2 regions of the Halioglobus maricola genome follow, and region 2 is predicted to be linked to the other one. Evidence: predicted binding sites of a transcription regulator. Region 2 holds the regulator's gene; the other holds the start of a gene.
What was found. The regulator LexA, encoded in region 2, represses DNA repair genes until DNA is damaged. The targets are predictions, from matches to a motif close to ACTGTNTNTANANACAGT.
Positions count from the first base shown of each region.

Region 1: the regulator LexA is predicted to act here: its motif matches at 1,311-1,328, upstream of EY643_RS16085 (Y-family DNA polymerase).

Region 1 covers NZ_CP036422.1:3,531,680-3,536,182, forward strand. The annotation lists gene imuA (translesion DNA synthesis-associated protein ImuA) at 1-512, shown strand, start outside; gene EY643_RS16075 (OsmC family protein) at 570-1,007, shown strand; gene EY643_RS16080 (DUF2788 domain-containing protein) at 1,029-1,241, shown strand; gene EY643_RS16085 (Y-family DNA polymerase) at 1,343-2,761, shown strand; gene EY643_RS16090 (universal stress protein) at 2,850-3,662, shown strand; gene EY643_RS16095 (zinc ribbon domain-containing protein YjdM) at 3,688-4,026, opposite strand; gene EY643_RS16100 (GNAT family acetyltransferase) at 4,039-4,470, opposite strand; gene EY643_RS16105 (putative signal transducing protein) at 4,467-4,503, opposite strand, start outside.
Region 2 covers NZ_CP036422.1:2,422,639-2,427,141, reverse strand. The annotation lists gene topA (type I DNA topoisomerase) at 1-1,041, shown strand, start outside; gene EY643_RS11035 (DUF6586 family protein) at 1,038-1,499, shown strand; gene EY643_RS11030 (hypothetical protein) at 1,620-1,880, shown strand; gene lexA (transcriptional repressor LexA) at 1,979-2,581, opposite strand; gene EY643_RS11020 (DUF6763 family protein) at 3,005-3,322, opposite strand; gene EY643_RS19850 (mechanosensitive ion channel family protein) at 3,571-4,503, shown strand, end outside.

The DNA of each region.
Region 1 (4,503 bases), 1.1 Mb from region 2:
GCCTGTTCCTGCCGGCGATGGAAAAACTCAGTGCCGAGGGCCGCTGGCAGGTATTCATCGCCCCTCCGTTCACTCCTTACGCTCCCCTGCTCAAGGCCCGCGGCATCGACACCGACCAGATCTTGCTGGTACATCCAAAGAGCCGCGAAGACCTGCTCTGGGCAACCGAGCAGGCTCTGCGAAGCAGTACCAGCAGCGCCGTATTCAGCTGGCTGGGGGCTCACGAGTATAGCTACGGTGAGCTGCGCAAGTTGCAACTGGCAGCCGCCGACAGCGACAGCATGGCAGTATTGTTCCGCCCCCACAGTGCAGCGCGTAACCACGCCCCCGCCGGCCTGCGCCTGCAGATGCGTGAGTACCGCAAGGTGCACATCCTCAAACAGCGCGGCGGCAATCAGTATATTGATGTGGCCCTGCCTCCGGCGGAAGATATTCCTGAGCAACCCCAGTTGTGGGAAGTGCCCGTGTGGCAGGACAGCCCGCAACAACAGCCGGCCTTCTCCTTCGCCTGAACCTGATTTCACTCTGCTACAATCCTGCTCAACCAACCCATAGCAGGAGTAAACACCGTGCAGGATTTCCCCCACCACTACCAGGTCAGCGCTGCGGCAGAAGCAGACGGTAATATCGCCATCGACAGCGGCAATATGCCGCAACTGGTATCCGCTCCGCCGGCTGAATTTGGCGGACCCGGTGACCAGTGGTCGCCAGAGCACCTGCTGGTGGCCTCGGTAGCGGACTGTTTCATCCTCACCTTCCGCGCCATCGCCCGCGCTTCAAAGCTGGAATGGAACACGCTGGAAGCCAACGCCGATGGTGTTCTGGACCGGGTCGAGCGGATCACCAAGTTCACCGCCATTAACATAAACGCGACCCTCACCGTCCCCGCCGGGACCGATGAAGCCAAAGCCCTCAGGCTGCTGCAGAAAGCCGAGGACGCCTGTCTGATCACCAATTCAATGAGCGCTGAAACCCACCTGGAAGCTGCTATAATCGCCGCCCCCTGAACGTCGCCCCAGGAGTAGGTTGTGGACGAGTGGCTGACAGAATACGGCGTCACCCTTGGGGTCGGCGCCCTTATCCTGTTTATGATTTTCATCGTGTGGGACCTGGCCAAGCGCAGCAACGCCGGTAGGTTTGGCACGATCATCCTCTATATTGGCCTGGCCATGGGTATCTTTGGCTTTGTGATCAAGTTTGTTATCACCTACCTCCTGGAAAACGCCGGAGCCGCAGGCTAGGCACTCACCTGCTCGCCTGGGCGACAGGTACCTGCACCTGACGTGGACAAAATCCACCTCCTGATAAATACTGTATATATGTACAGCACTTATCGAATTCAATGACCCTGTGGCTATGCCTGCGCTTCCACCTGCTACCCCTCAAGTGCCTCGAACGCACCGAGGAGCGAGCCGTCGTGGTGCTGGAAAAGCAACGCGTACTGCGGGTCAACGACTGCGCTGCAGCGGCCGGCGTCCGCGAGGGCATGAAGCCCGCCACTGTACGCGCCCTGCTCGGCGAGGAGCCACTGCAGTTACTGGAACGCGACACTGCTGCGGAAGAGCGCTGCCTGCAACAGTTGTGCTGCTGGGCTTACAGTATTTCACCCAGCCTGCACAGTTGGCAAAGCGACTGCCTGCAACTGGAAATCGGTAGCTGCCTCGCCCTGTACCGTGGCCTGCCCCCCTTGCTGGACGAGGTCCGCAGCGGCCTGGCAGCTCGCGGCTTCAACGCCTGCTTCGCTCTGGGCCCCACCCCCAAGGCAGCCTGGCTTTTATCCTTCGCGGAAGACGAACAGGCACTGGCCATCGAGCAACCCCTGGAGCTGCGCCTGGCCGCCCTGCCCCTCACGCTGCTGCAGGCGCACACCGGCCCGGTGGACTCTCTGCGCCGGGCAGGCCTGCACACCCTCGGCGACATTCTGGCCTTGCCCCAGGCCGCCATAGGCCGGCGCTGCGGCAAAACATTCATCCACTTCCTGCGACAAGTATTGGGCCAACAGGAGGACATCCATCCGGATTACCAGCCCCCCTCGAACTTCAGTGACGAGTACTGGTTTGGCTACGAGGTGAAAGCCAACGATGAATTGCAGCCCGCCATCCAGTTGTTACTGCAATCCCTGTGCAAATTCCTGCGCAACACCCAGTTGCAGACGGCGGAGATTGTCTGGCAGCTGATCGGTATCGATCACTCCCTGCGCAAAATGCGGGTGCGCAGCACCAGTAGCCACAGCGATTGGCAGAGCTGGTTCAGTCTCACCCGCATCCACCTGGACCGGCTCGAATTGGCAACCGGGGTTGAAGGCATCGCCCTTGAGTGTGTTGAGCTGCGCGGAGGCCAGTTGGAGAACATCGACCTGTTCAACCCACGCAAGCAAAAGGAACCCCTGGCCAGCCTGCTGGATCGGCTGCGCAGCCGGCTGGGCCTGCAAGCGGTGGAACAGGTAGGCTGCCGCGACGAGCACCTTCCAGAGCACGCCCTGCATACTTGCAGTGAACGGCCTGCCGGAGGCAGTGCGAACAGCTTGCAACGCCCGTTCTGGCTGATGGCGCAGCCACAACAGCTATCATGCCGCCGCAATCATCTGCATTGGCAAGGGGAGTTGGACCTTGTCTACGGCCCCGAACGCATTGAAGACAACTGGTGGCAGCAACCGGTGAGCCGCGATTATTACATTGCCCGGGGCGACCAGGGCCAGCACTACTGGGTGTTTCGCGATCGGCTGGAACAGGCCTGGTATATGCACGGCATTTTCGCCTGAGCGGCCCAAGCCACGACAAATTTAGAGTGCCAATTCTAATAGTTTGCGAGAAAATGGCCCCATATCAGTGCAAAAGAGCAGCAGCACAATGGAATTGAACAGGTTTCTTGTCGTATACGACCCCACCAGGGAAGAGCAACCGGCTCTGGTGCGCGCTGCGGCGATCGCCGGTGAGATCGGTGCCAGCCTGCACTTGTTTGCCTGTATCCACGGCAACATCGCGGGGGCCGACCGCGAGTCCGAAGAAGTGAAGCGCCAACTGGCCGAGCAACAGGCTGTACTCGAGCAAAGCATGGCCCCCATCGCTGCTGCCGGTATAGACACGAGTTGTGAAGTTGAATGGGACAAGGACTGGCATCACGCCGCTGTGCGTGCGGCCTCCCGCAATCGCGCCGACATGGTGTTCAAATCATCCTTTAAACACTCCACCAGCCAGCGCATGCTGACTTCGACTTCAGACTGGACCCTGATTCGCGAATGCCTTTGCCCGGTCCTCTTGATCAAGGATATCGACCGCCCCCCGGTGCCGCGCATTCTTGCGGGCATTGATATCAGCGCCCGCACCGAGAACTACGAAAAGCTCAACGAACATATCCTCGAATTCAGCCGCCAGTTGCTGGAGAGCGAGATGGCCGAAGTACACGTGGTTAACGCTTTCCCGGATTTTCGAGTAAAACCCGATCGTCAAAAATTGATGGAAGTGGCCGGTGTCGACAGCGAGCACGTGCACATCAAACTTGGAGAGCCGGACAAGGTTATCGTGGATGTAGCGAAAAAACTGGATGCCAGCTTGGTGATCGTGGGGAACTCCCACCGCTCCGGCATCGCTGCGTTGATGCATGGCAACACCGCCGAGAAGATCCTCGACAAGCTGGATTGCAACGTACTGGCGATGCCCTAAAGGGTCGGCCTGGCTCGCCAGACACTCACGCTTTTTTCACAAACTGCGATTTGAGTTTCATCGGGCCAATACCATCGATCTTGCAGTCGATATCGTGATCGCCTTCCACCAAGCGAATGTTTTTCACCTTGGTGCCCACTTTCACGACCAGGGATGAACCCTTCACCTTGAGATCCTTGATGACGGTCACTGTATCGCCGTCGATCAGTGGATTGCCATTAGCGTCCTTGATCGCAGGCTCTTCACTCTCCTCTGCCTGTGCAGCCTGGGGCCACTCGTGGCCACACTCGGGGCAGACGTACTGATCCCTGTCTTCATAGGTGTAACCAGATCCGCACTCCGGACAGGGCGGTAAATCACTCATTGGCTTACTCCGTTATTCTGCTGGCGGCTTGTCGGGAATCAATCGTTTGCCCAGGCTGACCACTTCATCTTCGCCGTAACCCATGGCCCGATAGAACGCCAAAACCACTTCATTACTGCGCCGGACCTGTAGGTTCAGTTTGGGGCAGCCACGTTCCAGCAGTAGCCCCTCGATTCGACGCATCAGCACGACACCGAAACCCTTCCGCCGATGCTCATTGCTGACGGCAAGGTAATTCACCCAGCCGCGATGGCCCTCGTAACCGCCCATGACGGAAGCGATAATCTCACCGTCTACCTCGCCCACCAGAAACAGCTCACGGCCGACCTCAAGCTTGCGCGCGATATCCCGATGCGGATTATTCTGGGGCGCGAGCAAACCACAATCGCGCCAAAGGTCGATCACGGCGGATTCGTCCGCTTCACTAAATTGCCTGATATTCATGTCAGTAGTATACCGCCTGGGTCTGACTGACAC
Region 2 (4,503 bases):
GTAACCCAGCGTCTGCAGAAGAGCTTTACAGAACTGTTGGACTACGGTTTTACCGCGAGCATGGAAGAGCGGCTGGACGACGTTGCGGAAGGAAAACGCGACTGGCGTGACCTGCTTGATGCGTTTTACGCCGAGTTCAGTGAGCTGCTGGAGAAGGCCGGCGAGCCCGAGCCGGTAGGCATGCAGCCCAACGAACCCACCATGACTGACATTGAGTGCAGCAAGTGCGCACGGCCGATGCAGATCCGCACTGCCAGTACTGGTGTCTTCCTCGGTTGTTCTGGTTATGCCTTACCCCCCAAGGAGCGCTGCAAGAATACGATCAACCTGACGTCTGGCGACGAGGCCATTCGCGAAGATGCGGACGACGAGGCCGAATCTCGCCAATTGCTGGAACGGCATCGCTGCGCGAAATGTAACGCGGCCATGGACAGCTACCTGATCGACGAGGACCGCAAGCTGCATGTGTGCGGCAACAACCCCGATTGCGATGGCTTCGAAGTGGAGTTCGGCAAGTTCAAGATCAAGGGCTATGAAGGCCCGACACTTGAGTGCGACAAGTGTGGCAGCGAGATGCAGCTCAAGAATGGCCGCTTCGGCAAGTACTTCGGCTGTACTAACGAGGATTGCAAAAACACGCGTAAATTGTTGCGCAGCGGCGAGCCTGCACCACCCAAAATGGACCCGGTACCCATGCCGGAACTGGCTTGTGAGAAAGTGGATGACACCTATGTGCTCCGCGATGGCGCCGCCGGTATGTTTCTTGCCGCCAGTGGTTTCCCGCGCAATCGTGAAACCAGGGCACCATTCGTGGACGAGCTGCTGCCGCACAAGGCAGAGATCGATCCCAAATATAAGTTCATCTTCTCTGCGCCCACTGAAGACGACGACGGCAATCGTGTCCAGGTGCGTTATAGCCGCAAGACCAAAGAGCAGTACGTGATGACCGAGAAAGACGGTAAAGCCACTGGCTGGAAAGCGTTTTATCGCGGTGGTAAGTGGGACGTCGAGCAGAGTAAGAGCAGGGCTAAAAAGAAGTGAGCTCTGCGCGGGGGCGGGCAAACCAGTCGCTGTATCTGGCCCGGATTCTGCTCCAGGCCTGGCGCGGCGACCTCGCTGCCGAAACGGTAGCGGGCAAAACCCTGGCCAGTGCTTACCTTCCTGCTACCCGGGCGCATCTGGCCAATGCCTACGGCTGGTTTCTCCTGGAGATAGCGCGTCCGGGAGCGCTTCCTTCCTCACCACCGCAAAGCCTTGCTGAGCTGCCCGAGATAGCCGAGGGCAAGGCGATCGCTGGCGAACTTCGTGAGTTTCAACACCTGGAACAAGACGGCTGGATAGGGGAGATGCTCGCTGCCGACACCATGCCAGTGCAGGCTTTATCGCCGAACAACCTCGCCGTGTCCGCAGTAGAGTCCGGCCCTGAGCAGGTCGAAACCTGGGCAAATCTTTTGCAACAATTGTTTGATCGTATGGGCGATTCTCTCGACGAGTACTGAGCACCGCGTCACAACAATTATGAGAATAAGTGCTATCGAGTGCTGGGGCCTGCTGTTATGATTGAGGTGCAGTTTTAGCGACATGTTCGCAAAATGTTCTCAACAACAGAGGTCTATTGAGTGTCTGCATCCTTACTGGAGATTGTCGATCTGGGTGATGGTGAAATCGTTCTGCAACGCGCTGACGATGACTCCGCTCCGCTGGTGACCATACAGTTCTCCGACGAATCGCGCATGTATCTGATGGATAACGGACTGGAAGTGGCAAAGGCCATGATTCAGGCTGGTATTCAGGCCGCGTCCAACCTTATGGAACAGAATGAAGCAGAGGCAGACGCCGAAGCTTACGCTGAGCCAGAGGCACCTCGCGTCCTGCACTGACAGGCTCGATTTAAAATTCGCCGGGGTAAGATGCCGGCCCCCTGCAAGCCCTGAAAGGGGCCTGTCGAAGCCCCTCCCGCTGTCGATTATCCTCGCGCTTAGTTGCCCCGGCGCAATACACCCACGCTGAGCCCTTCAATAGCAAAGGCCTGCTCGCGCAAATCTACTTTAATCGGTTCGAAATCCGGGTTCTCTGGCAGTAGCTCCAACTGGTGCTTGTCACCGCCGCGCTGAAGCCTTTTTACCGTGACTTCATCTTCGATGCGAGCCACGACAATATCGCCGTTGTTCGCCACCGGGGTGCTATGCACCGCGAGCAGGTCGCCGTCGAAGATACCGATGTCGATCATGCTGTCACCGGTAACTCGCAGGAAATAGTCAGCGGCCGGTTTGAAGAACTGCGGGGGCAGGTCGCAGTATTCCTCGATATTTTCCTCGGCGAGAACCGGGTTGCCCGCAGCCACGCGGCCGACGATCGGGATGCCCTGGGTGTCGGGAAGCTTGATGCCTCTGGATGCGCCAGGAATGATTTCGATAGCGCCTTTGCGCGCCAGTGCCTTGAGGTGTTCCTCGGCAGCGTTGGCGGACTTGAAACCCAGTTCGCGGGCTATGTCGGCCCGAGTAGGGGGGAAGCCTGTGTCGCTGATGTGTGCGCGGATAATATCCAGCACCTGTTGCTGCCGATTGGTGAGCTTTTCCATGTGTGCCCTATCTGTTTATTTATACAGGTACTGTGATTATATACAGATTCGGTGTCGCGTCGCAAACAGGGCCTTGGCGTGAACAGACATGATAGCGGCGCGATCGGTCCTGTTTGGCTTGCGCCTTGTAATGGATAGTGAAATTTGGAATCTATTGCGGGGAATGAGTGAACGTGATCAACAGTCCGGACAAGAAAAATGCCATCAGTTACGCGCCCCAATGGCCTGAGGTTCGCAATCTTGTTCGTGAGATATGGGCGGAAATGGCGCGCGCTTTTCCCTATGTTGATCAGTCTATGCGGGTGTTCCCTGATGGGCTGGATCCCCGCGGTAGATCTGCGGCAGCTCTGCGTTATACACACAATGCTCCGAAGGCTGTCAGAACTGGCGGCCGCAAGGAGTCTTTGCACTTTTCAGTTGCGGCTAAAAATCCTCCACGCCATACATGGCGTCGGGCTCGATCACATTGATAGGGCTGTTCCAATCCTCGGGGTGCATGGGCAGGTCCGGGTCCAATAAGTCTTCGTCATCAAGTTCGAAGGCTGTGCGCCAGTCTTCGGGGGCTTCGGCGCTTTCAAGGCGCATTTCTCGCCAGGCGTCCAGGTCGTATTCGGAGACTTCGCCGTCCAGGTATTGGGTTTCTATAGTCAGGGTACTGGGGTCCCAGTCCACCACCTCGAACAGGGCGCTGGTCTGAAGGTCCTTGTACCAGCCGCCGACAACGGGGCTAAGCATTTTCATCCGGTTTTCCTCCGGTAGTGACGGTCATGGCAGACCAACATATCACGCTGGGAAAGGCTGTCCATTATGTGAAAAGGCTATAAAAACAGGGGTAGAAATTCTCTTTAGTGCCAACGAAATTCTTTTCGAAACGTATCAATCAGTTGCGCTAGACTTCAAGAGATGACTTAATCTCTGCCCCAGATTTATATATCGTTTCAGAACTAACCACATATCTTGCACATGAAAAAATCGTCTAAAAATTGCTTATGAAAGGACTTGGCTCGCAATTTGACAGCCTGGCATTAACCCTCGGTATCGAAGGGCAATTGCTGGCGCTGCTGCTTCTGCTGGCATTGGCCTGTGCAGCTCATCTCGCGCTCGGTGCGATCGTGCGCAAGCTGCACCACGCCGCCAGCGTCACGGAGCACAACTGGGATGATGTTGTGGTAACTGCACTCGCCCAGCCTGTGCGGGTTATTCTGTGGGTGCTGGTGATGTACCTGACCCTGGAAATCTACCCGGTAGCAGACGCCCTGCAGGCTTTTCTCCTCAAGGCCTACGACACGGCGCTCGTGGTGCTGCTGGCCTGGTTTCTGCAGCGCGTCATCAAGGGTGTTGAAGAAGAATTGCTCTGCGAGAAACGCGGTTCACGGAAATCCGCCGACAAGGCGACGGTCCATGCAGTCGCCAAGCTCGCGCGATTTGTACTGTGGGTATCCGCGGGCTTGATGATCCTCCAGAGCCTGGGTGTGTCTATTTCAGGTTTACTGGCCTTTGGCGGCATCGGTGGCATCGCCGTGGGCTTCGCAGCAAAAGATTTACTGGCAAACTTTTTCGGCGGGCTCAGTGTGTACCTGGATCGCCCGTTCACTGCCGGCGACTGGATCCGATCTCCGGACAAGAGCATAGAGGGCACCGTTGAGGACATTGGCTGGCGACTCACCCGTATTCGCACCTTCGACCAGCGGCCACTCTATGTGCCGAATTCGACTTTCCTCCAGATCTCCGTGGAAAACCCTTCGCGCATGCTGAATCGTCGTATCTACGAAACCATCGGCCTGCGCTATGAAGATTCCGCATTGATGGGGCCAGTCGTCACTCAGGTGAAAGAGATGCTGCGCAATCACCCCGACCTGGATATGTCGCGTACGCTTATCGTAAATTTCGTTTCCTTCGGACCGTCCTCGCTGGATTTCTTC